Regions from separate parts of the Peribacillus sp. NPDC096540 genome, predicted to be linked through region 1. Evidence: riboswitches for the same ligand, from Rfam matches in the RefSeq annotation. Region 1 holds a riboswitch; the other holds the start of a gene.

Region 1 (9,091 bases):
TATATGTATTGCTTCTAACGGCACAAGCGGAACGCCCATCCTGGCACGGTCAGAAACTACTCCTTTGTACATATTCCGGCCGCCAAGCTGTACTCCCAAAATTGCAGCAACGCCCGCTTCACACCACCCACTATTCGGGCTTGGGTGTTTTTTCGCATCATTGAACAAGATCTTCCATCTAACTCCCAAGCTATGATAGCTAGATTTAGAGCTTAGTAGCATCAAGTAACCAGTAAGGCGACTGGGAACCCAGTTCACAATATCATCGAGCTTAGCTGAAGCCCAGCCAAATTGTCCATATTTATCATTTTTGTAACCAACCATTGAATCGCACGTATTAATTGCCCTGTACATCATCGCGAGCGGAGCACCGCCAATTGCTGCCCAAAACAGTGGAGCCGTAACTCCATCACTAGTATTTTCAGCCACGGTTTCTACAGTGCCCCTGACTATTTCAGATTCATCAAGATCAGCAGTATCACGACCGACAATATAGGAAAGCTTTAACCTCGCTTCAGGAAAAGCTTGTTCATTCAGTGGATGACACACATCCATTCCTGCCTGCTTTAAGCCCTTCTGAGCAATCGTCGTAGAAATAACAACAGCTTCCCATAAGATTCCCGCAAGCGGATGTATAAGATAAGCTAAATAGACGGTTAGACCTGTTGTCAATAACACCAATGTTAAAACAATTCCCAGCATGAAGAGGCCATTTCGTTTTTTATGTGTACCTCTATTGAATGCATGATCAAACTTGCTTATCAACGTTCCTATCCATTTAACGGGATGTGGCCAATTTGGTGGATCACCTATTAATAGATCAAAGAAAAAAGCTAGTGTAACAGCAAAAAGGTGATGGTAAATCATAGTTCCTCAATCCGTTTCCGATTTTTCTTTATTGCTTCTACGGTACAATCATATACACCGCGACTGATCAATTTCCCTAGCGGAGTAATGGTGCCTGCATATTGAAGCGCCTTCCCTCTTTGGGACGCTGCAATCAAAATACTGTCTGTCGATGTTCCTGTCGCCAATGTATTTGTCACCTTATCCAAAACGCGCAAATCATGAAGCGCTTTTACTTTTGCCTCGGTCGCGGTGACAATGCTGTGGATAAAGGCCTCTTCTGCCAAGTGCCCATTTACAAAGATCCATGTATTTATGGTTCCTGGAGTGGAAATCCAAGAATGCATTTCAGCTAAAGAGGCGTCGATGGCATTCCCCACTCCAGCCGTCACGATGATAAAAACCGAGAAATCATCATCTCTTAATAACTTGAAGGTCACTGTATCGAGAAAGACAGCTGTCATCATTCCGACAGTTTCTTGCGGTTCAAACCCGTGTGTTTTTAAAAAGCCAGCCATTTCAGCAAAGTGATCCTCGCAATTATAATCACGATGAACATGCCTATTCACGAAATGTTGATGCCACCCCGTACCGGAACCGGTCACACCTGAAGACATCGTTCTAAGCGGAATTGGCGAATTCAATTGAATTATTTCGGTGCCCACCGTTAAATAGGTTTCATCAATTTCCAAAGGTGTGAAATCACATATATGCTTTTCCGGTACAATGAACATTTGCGGCTTCGGAAGTGCAGGATGCGGATGTTTTTCTATCGTCGTCCGGTATACCTCCTGAATCCGTTCCTGTTGGAGCACTTCATTCGGCACATCAATGACTTGAATTTGTCCCTTTTCAAGCAACATCAGCCGATCACAGTACAAGCCGGCCAAATTCAAGTCATGGAAGATTGAGATAACTGTTAGCTCCAGCTCCTTGGCCATTTTACTCATTAAATCAAGAAGCTCCTTTTGATAGGAAAGATCCAAGTGGTTCGTTGGTTCATCTAAAAAAAGAATTTCCGGTTCTTGGGCAAGTGCTTGTGCCAGTAAGACCCGCTGTCTCTCACCGCCTGATAACCGTTCAAAATGAAGATCCTGAAAATCTGCGACTCCTGTTTGCTTCATCACACGTTGGACAATCACTTCATCTTCGGAATTCCAACTATGAAACCAGCCTGTTTGGTGAGCATAACGGCCAAGAGAAACAGTCTCTTTTACCGTATAGGAAAAGGCTAATGAGGAATGTTGAGGCAACACGGCTATAACTTGTGCAAGTTGTTTAGCCGAATACTCCTTCAAGTCTCTTCCCCTTATTCGTACACTTCCTGCCTTATAATCGAGAACCCCGCTAAGCATACTTAATAGTGTCGTTTTTCCACTGCCATTTGGACCGAGAATCCCAAATAATTCCCCTTTATGTACGTCAAAAGAGACAGAGTCCAAAACAGCTTTATTGCCATATCCACCTGTTAGCTCTTTAACTTCAAGCATGAATTCTACCCCTCTCTCCGTCTCTTTAATAAAATCAGGGCAAATGCCGGGGCCCCGATAAGTGAGGTAATTACACCAATCGGCAGTTCCGAAGGTGCAATGATTGTCCTTGCTACAAGGTCAGCCAAAATTAAAAATCCGCTTCCTACGAGCAAAGATAACGGCAACAAATGCTTATGATCTGGCCCCCAAATCCTACGGACCAAATGAGGAATAACCAATCCTACAAAGCCAATCGTTCCCGAAACGGCAACGGCTGCCCCAGTTAATATCGAACCTGCTATTAGAATCCACATTTTTCGCCGCTGAACATTCACACCCAAATGCTTTGCACGATCTTCCCCAAACGTCATCGCATTTAATTCTTGGGTATTCATAACCAAGATCAACGAACCAATGATAAAAAACGGCAAAATAATCGCGATATAATTCCAGCCCCGCATTGAAACGCTTCCCATCAGCCATCCAATGATTTGTCTTAATTCCTCGCCCGTCAACGCAATCATTAATGAGATGAAGGCACTTAAAAACGAGCTGAAAATGATTCCGGTTAAAATGATTGTTTCTACTTTCATCGATCGATCCATTTTTCTCGCAAAAGTTAGCACACAGAAAATCGTAAGCAATGAAAACATGATACTTAACGTCGGCAGGGTATATAAACCGATAAATGGCAATGATATATTCAAAAACAATGTCAATACAGCACCTACCGATGCTCCTGATGAAATCCCTAATGTGTAGGGGTCAGCAAGCGGGTTCCGAAGCAGTCCCTGAAAGGCTGCCCCGGCAATCGCGAGTGATGCCCCAACTAAACCCGCAAGCAACACACGCGGCAAGCGGATGTTCATCACGATATTCGTAAGCATTACATCCGGATCAACTGAAATCGGTAAATGAAAGATCTCCTTGCCGATTATTTGTATAAGTACGGGAATCGGTACTGGCACCGAACCAAAGGAAATGCCTATCGTCATTGCGAAAAGCAAAAATAATAACGCAATTAAATAAGCAAACGTCCATTTAGTTGTCAAATAGGTTCGGATAGACTGATTTGGCAAGTTCCTCTACTCCCTCTATTAAGCGTGGACCGGAACGGGTCACCAAGTCAGAAGAGACATCAAAGACTTGGCCATTCTTAACAGCATTTACGTCTTGCCATCCTTTTCGGCCCGTCACTTCACTTACTGGATCTTTTGTATAATAACCATACGTTGTAATGATGACATCCGGATTTGCAGCAATCATCGATTCTTCATCAATTTTTGCCCAACCGTCCAATTCAGCCGCTGCATTTTCCGCTGAAATAATATTAAGCATCTCATTCATGAAAGTATTTTTTCCAGGTGTGTATATTTCCGGTGAAGGCGAAACTTCCACTAAAACGGTCTTCCTCTCCTCTTCCTTTACGGATTTGGCTTTTTCCTGGATATCCTTGAGCTTCGTTTTCAGATCCGTAACGATTTCTTTTGCCTTATCATGTTCTCCCGTTGCCTGTCCAATCATATCAATAGACTCATAGACTTCGTCAAAACTTTGTGCATCATTGACTACAAGGACATCTATTCCAGCATCCTTAAGCTGCTTTAAACCCTCATTCGAATTATGGGCACTGGATGCATGGGCAAGAACAAGATCAGGCTTCAATGAGACAATCAGCTCCGTGTTCATTTCCATTCCGCCAACTTTTTCAATTTCTTTCGTTTCTTCCGGGTAATTATCATTGTCGGAAACACCAATGACCTTTTTACCCAAACCAAGTGCAAAGACCACTTCCGTATTACTTGGTATCAATGAAACGATTTTCTTCGGTTTTTGTTCTATCGTTACTTTTTCCCCAGTTGCATCTTTAATCGTAACCGGGAAAGCTTCGTGTTGAGCATGATTCGTTTGCTGCTTTTCTTTTCCTTCATCAGTAGCGTCACTGCAGCCAACCATCATGCCTGCAGTAAGCAACATCAACAATATCAGACCAAAAATCTTCTTCATTTTCATTCCCCACAATCTTTTCATTTAATTTCTTCCCACCTAATAATCTCGGAAGATGCCCCCAAAACAAAAAGCACCTCCCGTTAAACGGAAGATGCTTGTATGGCAACAATATAATTACGGACTCTTAGGGTCTGCCACACACCTTCCCATCCGCGTAGGTTACAGGTGTACGAATCTTGGCAGGTCTCCTGGCTCATGGTCATCGTCAACGGCACCTTCCCATATCCCATACAGTGGTACACAGCCGTTAGCTCCCATATACAGTGGCGGGACCGCGCTGGCATTTCACCAACTTCCCTTTTAAGTCATTAAGACACCAAATCGTTCATATGTATATAATTTTCACTGCCTTCATTATACACCATGTAAGAATCGATTATTATATGATTTTTCTGAACAAGTTTGAAATGCACCGTCCATCTTCAATGATTTGAAGCATTTTCTATCAGCGACGCGAACCCACCGACTGATAATCCAGGTGAAATCCGAACTCGATGCAGGGAATACATCCCTTGGTCCCTTGAAGCTCCTCCAGGTTCAGTAGTGACTGCCATCTTGTATCCAGCCTCTTCTGAAAGCCTAAGACTCTCTTCATTATAACGACCAACTGGGTAGGAAAGCACTGTCGTTTCCTGTTGGAGGATACGATCGAACAGATCCTTTGACTGGACCATTTCCGCTTCTTGCTGCTCTGCCGTCATGCGGTTCAGCTCAAGATGGTTAATCGTATGACTTTCGATGGAAATCCCTTTCCCGCTCATCTCCACCATTTGATTTTCAGTAAGGTGATGACCTTTATCGATGGACTTCCCGATCATGAAGACAGTCGCTTTCATATCATATTCTTTTAATATAGGGAAAGCGTCCGTGTAGTTATCAGTATAGCCATCATCAAAAGTAAGCCAGACACACTTTTCACTTGGTATCCGATTTTCGGTTAAAACGAGAAATGCTTCTTCAGGGGATAATGTATAGTAACCATTTTCCCGAAGCCAGGCCATTTGTAATCGGAATTCCTCTTTTGGTACCCGAAGGTCATTGCCTTCAGAAATGCTATGATACATCAAAATTGGCAGCTGTACTGCGGACTCTGCTATTATCCAGTTTCTCGTATCGATTCGTTCAGGATATAATTCGTCCTCCGAATCCTGCCCGCCTTCCTCCGCTGCAGAAACCAATTCAATGTTATCTTCAGTAATCGGCGCAGCCGTCTTTGTGCCTATACCTTCTAAAATCCCTTGTGAGCATGCTGGTAAAATTAAAATCCCCAGCAGCGTCACCATCCATAAACCTCTATATTTCCCCACTATCATTCTCCTAATTTTTTCTAGCATAATAGTACCAGAAAACCAGGAAATAATAAAGTATTCCATTTAACGAAAAAAAGGGCAGATGTATAGCTACCCTTTTTTTCTTGATTAAAAACTATTAAATCGACAAGTACTTTGATCACGCGGAATGCCTAAATCTTTCGGCACCATCGTTTCAATCAAAAAGTTATCATCTTCTTCATAAATAATCTTCTTCATTTCAATTCCAAAGTATTCATTCATCCGGGCTTCTGTCATGACTTCTAGGCTACAAATGAATATTTTCATAAGTATAATGCTATTAACTTGAAAAGTTTGCCTATAAGAAATATAATGAATAAGTCGTCGAATTTTTATATGTCCCAGTAGCTCAGTAGGATAGAGCGACAGCCTCCTAAGCTGTAGGTCGTAGGTTCGATTCCTATCTGGGACGCTAAAGTTTATAAACCCTGTTATACTACGGTTCCTCCGTGTTGTAGCAGGGTTTTTTCTGGCTGGTATGGCTCTATCCAAAATTTAGATATTGATCATGCAGCTTCTCATGGTTTTACATTTCAAGTGATCTTCCTTTTTGAAATTATCAAAGGTATGCAAAAAATCGACTATTTTATGGTAATGTAAAGTAAAAAGGTTAGGGGAATCATTTTATGGAAATGGTAAATTTCATTGAATTAAAGCATTTTTCAGATGAATATTCAGAAAAACTAAATCATTTTGAACTCCCTGAAGAACAAGGCCTATTTACTGCCTTGCCCAACAATTTTACTGAAGTAACAAAAGGACAGCATCGTATCGTCATTTTAAGTGATGATGAACCTGTGGGTTTCTTTTTACTGCATTCAACAGATCGCGTAAATGAATATTCGACTAATCCGAATGCCATGTTGCTGACTGCATTATCAGTTGATCATGCTAAGCAGGGAAAGGGCTATGCAAAACAAGGTATGCTCCTACTGGCCGAGTTTGTTAAATCAGAATTTCCTAATTGTGATGAAATTGTATTAGCTGTTAATCATAAGAACATCCCCGCACAAAAACTATATGTAAAGGTTGGATTTCAAGATACTGGTATGAGAAGGGCCGGAATGATTGGCGAACAATACATTATGAAAATGACCATTTAATTCATATTTATCTGTTTGATGGTAAAGAGAAATTTTGATTAATTACTTTTTTCGATATATATCTGCAGAAAAGTAATGGATATCCGTTACAGCCAGTATATATTTATGCCTTTTTTGAAAATAAATGTTTTAACCTGTCCTATCCGGGTATACAAATACTGTAAGACATTCTCACCAAAGGAGATGATGTGCACGTTGAGTACAATCAGAAGCCCATGGAACAAAGAGAATGATGGAGCGGTGTTTAGTCCAGGTGATCAGCGTTAGAGTTAATTGAAAAATTAGTTGATAATCAAGAAGGGAATTACAAGTCTTCTCACCCAAGGAGGATACTAATTATGAGTATTTACAGCCTATGGAATCCAGAGAATGATGAAGCAATTTTCAGTCCGGGTGATCATAAGCCATTCAGTAGGCTTACACCATTAGATTCGGATAAACACACAACAGACAAAACACTTGAATATGATATACACGGCACCGTACTGAATGAGATTTAATTGAAGTAGCGGCATAATGAAAAGGATGGAGCATTCGCCCCATCCTTTTCTGCATTTATTTGTTCATTCAAATAAATTTTGCGACTTCATTCAACGGCAATCTTGTTGTCTGGAAAGAAGGTCCTGCCGACTTTCCTATCGCTATTAAGACAATAGGAACATAACGTTCAGGCACATCGAACTTTTCAATGAACTGCTGCTTGTTAAATCCACCCATTGTAACGGTGTCATAGCCCTTGGACTTAGCAATCAACATAAGCTGCATCGAAACGAGCCCTGCATCAAAGTTAGCAATGCTTTCTCGAGTTTCCTTAGGAGCATGAGGGTACGTGTTCATTGTATTACTAACCATACGCTCACGTGTTGCCTGATCCATAAATCCAGCTGCCACATTCATGCCATAAATTTTGTCTACGTTTTTATACATTTCAGTATCCCCTAATACGGCAATGACAGCAGAGGATGTTTCAACAGATTCTTGATTATTGGCTATCTGGCGTAATTCCTTTTTTGTATTCTGATCCTCGATAACGATAAAGCGCCAAGCTTGGAGATTACTTGAAGAAGGAGCTTGGGTAGCTTCATCTAATATATTTTCAATTTCTTTTTTTGAAATTTTATATGTTGGATCATATTTTCTTACAGAATGACGTTCTTTTATAATCGTGGATAAGTTTTGATCGGTTGGTAAATTCACAGTGGTGCCTCCTTAGGTTAGAAACTAACTTACTTAATTAGTATAAATTACAATTAGTAAGCAAAAACATCAAGAATATTGCCTGCGAAATAATTGTCCGAAACTTTCTGTCAAAAAATTAAGAGCCCCTCAACTATATGCCTATGGCAAACAGTTGAAGGGCTCCTTTCTTTTATTTATCAAATTTCAGTTTGGCCAAAGCGTCCGCCAAGGCAGTATTTATCGGCTCTTCTTTATTTTGCTTTTTCATATAATTGGAGACTTCATTTTTTGATACTTTTTGATTCTTGTTTTGCCCTCTTCGTTTATTGTAAGAAGAAAGTTTTTCGTGAAAACCACATTTACAGGTGAATGTCTGCGCCTCTCCTTGACCGCGCATTTCCATCTTTTTGTGACACTGTGGACATCTGGCATTTGTTACACGTGAAACGCCTTTTTTGTAGCCACATTCGCGGTCTTGACAGACAAGCATTTTCCCCTTTTTACTATTTACTTCGAGCATCAGCTTGCCGCAATCCGGACATTTGGTACCAGACACATTATCATGCTTGAATTTTTGGTTACTATTTTTGATTTCTTGAACGATATTTTTGGCATAGGTACGCATATCGCCGATGAAAGCTTGTTTTGGCAGCTTTCCTTTTGCGATGGCCGTTAGCTTTTGTTCCCATTGTGCTGTTAATGCCGGAGAGCGTAGGTCCTCAGGAGCCAACTCGAGGAGTTGTTTCCCTTTCGAAGTAACATGAAGACCCTTCCCTCTCTTTTCAATCAGGAAACTGTTGAACAATTTTTCAATAACATCAGCCCGAGTCGCAACGGTACCAATCCCGCCTGTTTCCCCTAAAGTCCTGATGAGTTCTTTACTTTCCCCAGCCATGAACCGAGCAGGATTTTCCATTGCTGAAAGTAGGGATCCTTCATTGAATGGTTCAGGTGGTTTTGTTTCTCCATCCGTTTGTTTCACCGTCGAAATAACTAAATTGTCACCTTTTTGAACGGTCGGAAGCAGTTGCTCAGCAAGGCCATCCTTAGCCTCTTCCTCATCAAAGGAATGATCATAGACTTCCTTCCAGCCTGATTTCAAGACGACCTTTCCTTTAGCTATAAACGTTTCTTGCCCTATTTTTGCATT
Region 2 (9,091 bases), on a different contig from region 1:
AGTCATTTCATTGTACAAAAAAAGACCCTGTAGGGCAGCCACTTTTTTTAAAGTGTCTACTCTACAGGGTACAGTTTAGTCCTAGGGTCCCTTCGCCTTTTATTATGTTATATCGTTTCAGGAAGGATAAATCCGTTGGTTTCTTGAATGTGATATGGAAGGTAATGAATTGTAGAATGTGATCAGCGTTTTGGAAAAAGAGGAGGAATCTATTTATGGAAATATTTATTGATAAGCTAAAAGAACAAGATGCGGAAGAGCTATTTAAATTTGAATGCAATAACAGAACATTTTTTGAACAAACGGTCCCAAGTCGTGGAGATGATTATTATATCTTCGAAACGTTTAAAAATAGACATAGGGAATTATTAAAAGAACAAGCAGAAAATATCTCATATTTTTATCTCATTAAGAATGAATCAGGCTCAATTGTCGGAAGAATTAACCTTGTTGATATTGATAATACCAATGGTGTCGCACATGTGGGTTATAGAATTGGCGAGAAGTATACGCAAAGGGGAATAGCGAATAAAGCATTAAAGCTATTGCTAAACAAAGCGTCAGAATCAAGTGTAAACCAGATAGAAGCGAAAACAACAAGTAACAATATTGCCTCTCAAAAAGTTTTAGAGAGAAACGGATTTAAACGAATTTCTATTAATGTAGAACAAAGTGACCTCAATGGTCAAAAAGAAACGTTTATCCATTATAGCAGGGCCCTTTAACCGGTCATGATCTTTTAAACTAGAGTGTAGGAGCTTTCCGTCTTTCTACTTTTCCAATTGTGAAAAGATGGGAAGTATACTATACTAACGTTATATTTATTTGGAAATTTTGCGAAGTTCATAAATATGCCGCTGGGTGCCTTTGTGTGAACAAAGGGTAACAGGGAATCGGGTGTAAATCCCGAGTGGTCGCGCCACTGTAACCAAGAAGTTTTCTTTCAAGATGTCACTTGATGATGAATCAGGGAAGACGAAAGAAAATGATGATCTGGAAGCCAGGAGACCTACCTAGTGTGTATCGCCAATCATCCTTCGCTGAGAGGAGAGGTGTTCGAGAGGGAAAAGACTGACTGCAAACACAGTTTGTATGTCTTTATACTTATGCTCGTAACTCCATTCCTTGTAAAACGGATTGGGGTTTTTTTGTGAGTTTTTTTTTGAGGAGGATTTCATTATTGAGAGAGTTATTGCTAAGTAGGTCGTTGAAAGAGAATGTGGATGTACCACAAGAACCACAGTTTGAGAGGAAAGCCAAACGCCGGTTTCGATTTTTGTTACTTTTCTTGGTTTGCATCCTTTTATTATCGATTACATTTGCTGTAACCCTCGGCCCAGTTAAGATGTCGGCGATAACGGTTTGGAAAATTGCTATAGGTCACCTTCCGTTTATTGGTGATTATATAGACGTGAATTGGAGCCGATCCCAAGAGAGAATTATTTGGGATATCCGTTTACCCCGGGTCTTACTCGGAGCAGTGGTAGGAGCGGGATTATCCGTAGTGGGTGTGGTTATTCAGGCTTTGGTTCGCAATTCACTAGCAGATCCGTATATCCTGGGCATTTCTTCTGGTTCATCGGTTGCAGCAACCCTCGTTATTCTATTTGGAGCACTGCCTATTTTCGGTCAATATGCACTCTCGTTTGGTGCTTTCTTGGGTGCAATGGTCGCGATGCTGTCCGTTTATTTATTAGCTCAAGTAGGTGGGAGAATTCAAACGACAAGACTATTGCTTGCGGGTGTGGCTATTTCGATGATTATGTCCGCCATAACTAATTTCATTGTCACCCTTGCTCCAAAGGATTCTGGTATTCGTGAAGCGATGTTTTGGATGATGGGAAGCTTAGCCGGAGCCAAATGGGATTATATACCGATTCCAACTGTCGTGGTGGCCGTTGTTTCCATCTATCTATTAGTACACTCTCGCTCTCTTAATATCTTATTAATGGGAGAAGAAGTCGCAGTGACACTTGGCGTTAATATGGAATCCTTTCGTAAAGTGCTAATCATAATTACTTCCCTTCTTACAGGAACAATTGTGGCTGTAAGTGGCTCTATCGGGTTTATTGGTTTAGTCGTTCCCCATTTAGCCCGGCTAGTAGTGGGTACAGACCATAAACGTGTACTATCATGCAGTATTTTGATAGGGATGATTCTGGTTATTTGGTCAGACGTATGTGCTAGGTTGGTTCTTGCACCTCAAGAACTTCCGATTGGGGTTGTCACTGCACTTTGCGGCGGTCCATTCTTTATTTGGCTTTTGCGTCGAAGTTCGTATTCCTTTGGGGGTGGAGGCAAGTGAAATTATCTATTGAAGAAGTGTCTTATTCCATTCTGGAAACTACTATTATAGAGGATATTTCCCTGCAAATAAGTTCTGGACAGTTTGTAGGGCTAATCGGCCCGAATGGGAGCGGGAAATCGACTCTATTAAAAGCGGCTTCTCGAATTGCAGAGCCACACACTGGATCAGTTCACCTGGACGGTCAAAACCTATACAGGCTTTCACCGAAACAAACCGCTCGGGAAATGGCGGTTGTTAGTCAAGAAACATCCCTGACATTTGACTTTACCGTACTAGAAATGATTTGGATGGGGCGGCATCCTCATAAGCGGCTTTTTCAAGGAGACACGGAGAAAGACCGCCTCATCGTCAATCATGCGCTAGAACGTGTTGAAATGAAGGGGTTTGAGGACAGAAGTTTCATGAGCCTATCCGGTGGCGAGAAACAACGTATTCTCGTTGCCCGTGCCCTTGCACAGGAAGCGAATATCATTATCTTGGACGAACCAACGAATCATTTAGACATCCGTCACCAACTGCAATTGTTAGACCTTGTTAAAAAGCTGGATATTACTGTCTTTACCGCTTTGCATGATATAAATTTAGCAGCCATGTATTGTGATTATTTGTACGTCATCCAAAATGGGAGAGTGGTTGCCTTTGGAACGCCAGAAACGGTATTAACGGCAGAACTAATAAGAACGGTGTTTGGTGTTGAAACAGAAATCAGCATTCATCCAATCACGAAAAAGACACACATCACTTTTTTAGCCCATCTATAAGAGAAAATAAATTTGAGGAGAAATAAATGACTAGTTACCGAAAGATATGGTTAAGTATTAGTTTACTAGTAATGATGATGTTGGCCGCTTGTAATAGTTCTGAAGATGCTTCAAAGAATGACAAACAGAGCAAAAGTGGACAAGAAGATGTAGTCATCACAAACCTGGACCATGAATTTACATATAAAGAGGCACCAAAACGGGCGGTTACCCTAAATCAGCATGCGACGGAAATTATGCTAGCATTGGGTCTACAGGATTCAATGGTAGGAACAGCATATTTAGATGACAAAATTTTACCCAAATTTAAAGATGCCTATGAGTCGATTCCTGTACTTGCTAAGGAATACCCTTCAAAAGAAGTTTTCTTTGAAGCAGAGCCCGATTTTGCTTATGCTGGCTGGAAAAGTGCCTTTACAGAACAAACATTAGGAACTGTTCAGGAGCTTAAAGAAGCTGGTATTAATACATATATTCAAGAGTCCTCCAATACATCAACACCAACCATGAAAGATGTCTATAAGGATATTGAGAATATTGGGCGTATCTTTCATGTAGAAGAAAAAGCAGCAGAAGTCATCAATGAAATGAAACTGGAGATCAAGGAAACAACTTCAAAAATTGGTTCAGTTGAAACACCAAAAAACGTCTTCGTGTATGATAGCGGGGAAGAAGTCCCTAAAACGGCAGCTAAAAATAATTACATGACCGGAATCATTACATTGGCTGGAGGTCAAAATATTTTTAATGATATTGAAGGAGGATGGCCTGAGGTTAGTTGGGAAGAAGTGGTGGATCGCAATCCAGATGTTATAGTCATCATTGATTATGGTGATATCCCAATCGAACAAAAAGAAAAATTCTTATTAAATAAAAGCGAGCTTGCAGATGTACCTGCCATTCAAAACAAGGAAATAATCGTGCTTCCTCTTTCGGCGGGAGCGGAAGGAATTCGTGCACCGCAAGCCTTACAGACAGTGGCGGAAGGATTATATCCTGAAAATTTTAATAGCCAAAAAAGGTGAATGCTGAACAATGACCCGAATAAGGACACAAATGAAAAGTGTCCTTGTTCGGGTTTTATTTTTAAGGATAAGAGAAATAATCAGCACCGTTTAAAGAAATGCTGGAAGGAAAAATCAATCGGTTTCTTGAATGATTAGTAGGGAAGGAAATTGTAAGGAGTGTCGAGGGTGAATAATGGTTTAGCTGATACTTTAGAACAAACAGAAGTGGATGCCTTATATTCCCGGCTCACGGCTATTAAAGGAATAAGCGGTAATCCAATGGATGTTGAAATACAATGGTTTGGAAATGCCACAGCATTTTCTGTGAAAAAGATTCCAGGCCCTTCATTCAATACGGTAAAAGGTTTACAAGATGGTGATGAAATGGTTGTCGAAAGAATCGTGGAGTTTTACGAAAAAAGAGAGATTCCTGTGCGCTTCGAGCTGACTCCGGCACATGCTTCTCCTGATTTGATGGCATATCTAGCTAAAGCGGGTTTTAATCAGTCGGACTTCCATACGACTTTATATGCACCTCTTTCTCAAGAAATAGAGCCAATCGACTCCAAGATATCTATCCGCAGGCTGAAAAGAGATGAATTCAGTATATTTGCAGATATTTACACGCAGGGGTTTCAAATGCCAGCGTTCTTAAAAAGTGGAATTGCTGCCAATAATGAAATATTATACGACAACGAACATTGGACATTTTATCTTGCAAGTGTTGGAAATGAACCTGCTGGAATCGGTGTACTGTTTACAAAAGATGAAAGTGCAACACTTGCAGCTGCAGCTACCGTCCCGCATTTAAGAAATCATGGAGTTCAAACGGCTTTAATAAAGAAACGCTTAACACAAGCAAACTCCCTTCATTGTAAATTAGCCGTAGGGCAAGCCAGGTTTGGCAGTGTTAGTCAAAATAATATGGAAAGAGCCGGATTGAAGATTGCCTATACAAAAGCTATATGGACGAAAAAATAAGGGGAGCAGGAGATGAGCCAATGAAAAAAATGATAGAACATACAACATTGAAAAGAACGAAGCAGTCGATAGCAGAAGATTTGCGAAAGGTAGGAGAAAAAATTTGATAGAAGGTTTATATGAAGCCCATTTACCTGTCAAAAACCTAGCCATTTCAATGGAATTTTATAAGAAAATAGGCTTGAAATTGGCATGGAAGGATGAAGATACTGCCTTCTTTTGGATCGAAGAAAACAAAAGCTGGATAGGTCTGTGGGAGGGGGAAGAATATCAAACTCCCTATCACCCTTCACTCCGGCATATCGCTTTTCGAGTATCCTATGAAAATATGAAAAATGCTTTAACGTGGCTTCAATCCCTGCATATTAAAGTTGTGCCTTTTGGAAAAAGGGCATCTATTGAGCCTTTTGTACGCCCGCATCAAGGAAACGCATCCGTCTATTTTAATGACCCCGATGGTAATAGTTTGGAACTTATGTGTTCAATAGAAGTTCCTGATGCATATAAGCATATGATCAATAAACTTTCACTTCAAGAATGGGATGAATTACTTACTAAGTAACTAATTAATCTATTCATAAAGATGTTAATAATAAGGTGTTTTAAAATTTATAAACTAAAATCCAAAAGTTATATAAAAAGCTGATCGGCAATAACACCAATCAGCTTTTTCCTAGTGCTCATTCTTCTCGAATGACAAATATAACACCAATAAAGATTAATATAGTACCTATCCAAAAAGGCAAGCCAATTTGCTCACCTAGTAATAACCACCCTAAAAAGGTGCCGACTATAGGTTGGAAAAAGAAAAATAATCCGCCACTTGAAGCATTAAGTATTTGCAATCCGCGATTCCATAGTAAAAAGGCACATGCTGTCGAAATGACTCCCAAGTATAAAAGACCGCCCCAAATAGTTGGATGCATCATGGCTTGGAAGTCGAGTTTATCTAATCTAGTAATTGTAAAAGGCGTTAGTATGGCAATTGAAACAAGAATAGCATAGGTTGTTACCACAATTTGTGAATATTGCCCCGGGACACGCTTAATAAGAACAGACATAAGCGACCATGTTAGTGCTGCAATAAGTAACGATACCGCACCAAGTTGATTAGATGAATTGATATGCGCATTTCCTACTATTATACAGACACCAATTGTAGCTAGAATAATTGAAAGTGCTTTTTTAAAGGTAATTTTTTCTTTTAAAATGATTCGCGCAAATAGCACCATGAATGCAGGTGTTGTTGAAGTAATAATAGCACCCATTTGTGCAGTAGAGAGCATCGTACCAATTTCTTGGGTTACAATGGAAATTGTATTTCCAATAAGCCCAATCATGAAAATTAACAGCCAGTCTCGTTTTTCAATCCGCCATGATTGTTTTGTGACAATGCCAATAATTAGCAATGCAGCTATAGCAATAAGATAGCGGAACCATACTAATTCAAGTGGTGGAACAGAGTCTACCACAACCTTTACCACAACATACATCCCGCCCCAAATACTAGCAGCGAGTGATAAATATAAAGAACCTAATAAGGTGTTTTTCATTTTGTGCCCTCCGTTTTCTCTAGACAAATACTGCTGTCCTTAACGGAGTTGTAGTTTTCTACCGTTAAGGGAGAATAACTACAGGTACATCATTTTCAAATAGTGGTGAATACATCATCAAATTTCAGCTCACTTTCGTAATGTTTACTTTATCATACAATAATTGGTTAATTGAGTATATAACTGTTCAATGATTTGGAATCAAAAATTTAATGAATCAATCATAAAAGGGACCAAAAAATGGTCCCTTCAGACTGTATACAAACTCGATGAAAATCGAGTTTGTATACAGTCTTTTTATGGCTTGTACAATTTGAGCCTTGATAGGAACGTAGGGCACTCGCTTTCCGCGGGCGGTCCGGGAGCCTCCTCGGCGCCTTTGCGCCTGCGGGGTCTCCCTTGGACGCGCTTTTCCCGCAGGAGTCTCACACCTTCCGTTCCAATCCACTTTGTTTTAACAATTAGATATAACCGCTTTTGTCGACAAACTGAAGGGACCAAAAATGGTCCCTTTCCTAATGTTAAAATATAAAAAACGGGACCATTTCATTAAATCTTTAGCAAGTTTACAATTTCTTTCGCTTTTTCTAATTGAACCCCTTCAATGAAACTGCTATTTTTTCTAACAGCTGTACCAAAATGATAGTATCCAGTATTTAGTTCGGAATGGATAGAAAGGATATTATCTTTATTTAAGCCGCTGCCCACTAAAATCGAGATGTCGCTGCAGACTCTTTTCATTTGGTGGATGGTTTGCATACGACTGGAGAGATTCCCATGACCACCAGAGGTTAATATCGTTGTTATTTCCGGATACTGTGCCAGTATTTCAGCAGCTCGGACTGGATCAGGCGTATCATCGATAGCCCGGTGGAATGTAATCTCCAAACCTTCACATACTGTTAATAGCTCTTTGAGGGATAATTGGTTGATTTCATTTTTTTCGTTTAATACACCCAATACGACGCCGTTTGCGCCCAATGAACGAATAATGCTTATATCATTTTTCATAATATCTATATCATTTTGAGAGTAACGAAATGACTGGCTATGAGGCCTTACCATTACGTTTACTGGAATGTTTACGGAACTGACGACAGCTTCTATCAGGGCGTAACTGGGAGTTAAACCGCCCTCAGCTAAAGCACAAACGAGCTCGATTCGGTCTGCACCTGATTTTTCAATTAAAAGGGCATCTTCTATGGTTGTGGCAATAAATTCAATGTACATTAGATTTTCCTTTCTTAACAAGTTCTTTGGTATCCTTCATAGGAATCACAATATAAAAAGTATATCATTTTGTTGCTGTTGTTTATTTTTGGATAAAACAAATTAAGTGTCAGAAGAACAGTGACAATAAACTTGTTTATAAAAGAAAGTTTCATTACTTTTTCAAAAAAAAAGGGAAGGTTTTTAAGAAACGAAATCAGCTTTCTTAAACCATTGTAACTACAGTCACAATCAATTTTATCATGCGGTCTGCTTTTCTGTTAGATTGTTATCTCTATCTGATTTCCTTCAGGGTCACTTACTACGCTTTCATAATAACCATCCCCAGTGATACGTGGGCCATTCAACACAGGGTATCCTGCTGCTTTTAACATTTCTGTTAATTGATCGACATTCTCTTTGCTGCCCACAGAAAAAGCGATATGAGCATATCCGGTTATTTGGGTAGTCATTTTATCTTGTATTCCTTTCTGCCGCATAACTTCTAGACGTGCTCCAGTTTCAAAAGTTATAAAATAGGATTCAAATTGCTTTTCCGTATTACGGTATAAACGATTGGCTTGGCCTTTGAAGTACTGCGTGTAGAACGCACACATTGATTCCAGATCATTTACCCAAATAGCTACATGTTCAATTTTCATCATCTTCACCTTATTCGTTCATTTTCTCTTTATCAGTTTTCGTACTAAACAACTACTAATCTTTATTTTCATTTATATAAAAATAAGCAACGTTGTTATCAATGCAAACTCTATATCACTAAAGTACTTTTGAATTCGTATTTTTCCCCTTAAAAAAATCCTTCTTTTTCAATAAGACATTTAATTTTTCTGAACCCAATATCATTCCTGCAATAAAAACAACAATAAAAAACGGGAAGATTCCTATTGTTGAATGAGATGCAATGAAACCGAGAAGAGGAGGCATGAACGTACTGCCTGTATAGGCAACAGCCATTTGATAGCCCATAATTGTCTGAGAATGCTCCTTCCCAAAACGTGCTGGTGTTTCATGTAACATGCACGGAAATATCGGTGCTAATCCTAATCCAATCATGATAAAGCCTACAAGTGAGAAACTAGATGGCAATGGTAAGAATAGAAGTACCGCACCAACTAATGCTGTTATTTGCCCTACCCGAATGAGAGCATGGTTACTGACCTTTAAAGTAATAAAGCCTGTAATAAATCTGCCGATTGTTATTCCAGCGTAATATAGAGAAACCCATTGTGCAGCTACCGCTACGTGTAA

Evidence for each region. Region 1 has a riboswitch for cobalamin ahead of ACQKMR_RS09250 (ABC transporter substrate-binding protein). Riboswitches for the same ligand answer to the same signal wherever they lie in the genome.
Region 2: it holds a riboswitch for cobalamin, as region 1 does, so the genes downstream of both, ACQKMR_RS06725 (FecCD family ABC transporter permease) here and ACQKMR_RS09250 (ABC transporter substrate-binding protein) in region 1, are expected to answer to the same signal.

Annotation. Positions count from the first base shown of each region.
Region 1 is NZ_JBNNTG010000007.1:109,244-118,334, reverse strand. Features, by position in the region: gene cbiB (adenosylcobinamide-phosphate synthase CbiB) at 1-867, opposite strand, end outside; gene ACQKMR_RS09260 (heme ABC transporter ATP-binding protein) at 864-2,336, opposite strand; gene ACQKMR_RS09255 (FecCD family ABC transporter permease) at 2,342-3,397, opposite strand; gene ACQKMR_RS09250 (ABC transporter substrate-binding protein) at 3,360-4,331, opposite strand; cobalamin riboswitch at 4,490-4,664, opposite strand; gene ACQKMR_RS09245 (polysaccharide deacetylase family protein) at 4,751-5,641, opposite strand; gene ACQKMR_RS09240 (hypothetical protein) at 5,747-5,926, opposite strand; tRNA gene ACQKMR_RS09235 (tRNA-Arg) at 5,998-6,071, shown strand; gene ACQKMR_RS09230 (GNAT family N-acetyltransferase) at 6,286-6,762, shown strand; gene ACQKMR_RS09225 (hypothetical protein) at 7,101-7,262, shown strand; gene ACQKMR_RS09220 (nitroreductase family protein) at 7,330-7,959, opposite strand; gene ACQKMR_RS09215 (DNA topoisomerase III) at 8,132-9,091, opposite strand, start outside.
Region 2 is NZ_JBNNTG010000005.1:18-9,108, forward strand. Features, by position in the region: gene ACQKMR_RS06720 (GNAT family N-acetyltransferase) at 216-725, shown strand; cobalamin riboswitch at 844-1,031, shown strand; gene ACQKMR_RS06725 (FecCD family ABC transporter permease) at 1,220-2,305, shown strand; gene ACQKMR_RS06730 (ABC transporter ATP-binding protein) at 2,302-3,069, shown strand; gene ACQKMR_RS06735 (ABC transporter substrate-binding protein) at 3,096-4,094, shown strand; gene ACQKMR_RS06740 (GNAT family N-acetyltransferase) at 4,263-5,057, shown strand; gene ACQKMR_RS06745 (VOC family protein) at 5,161-5,619, shown strand; gene ACQKMR_RS06750 (DMT family transporter) at 5,738-6,610, opposite strand; gene ACQKMR_RS06755 (copper homeostasis protein CutC) at 7,160-7,840, opposite strand; gene ACQKMR_RS06760 (VOC family protein) at 8,101-8,481, opposite strand; gene ACQKMR_RS06765 (MFS transporter) at 8,600-9,091, opposite strand, start outside.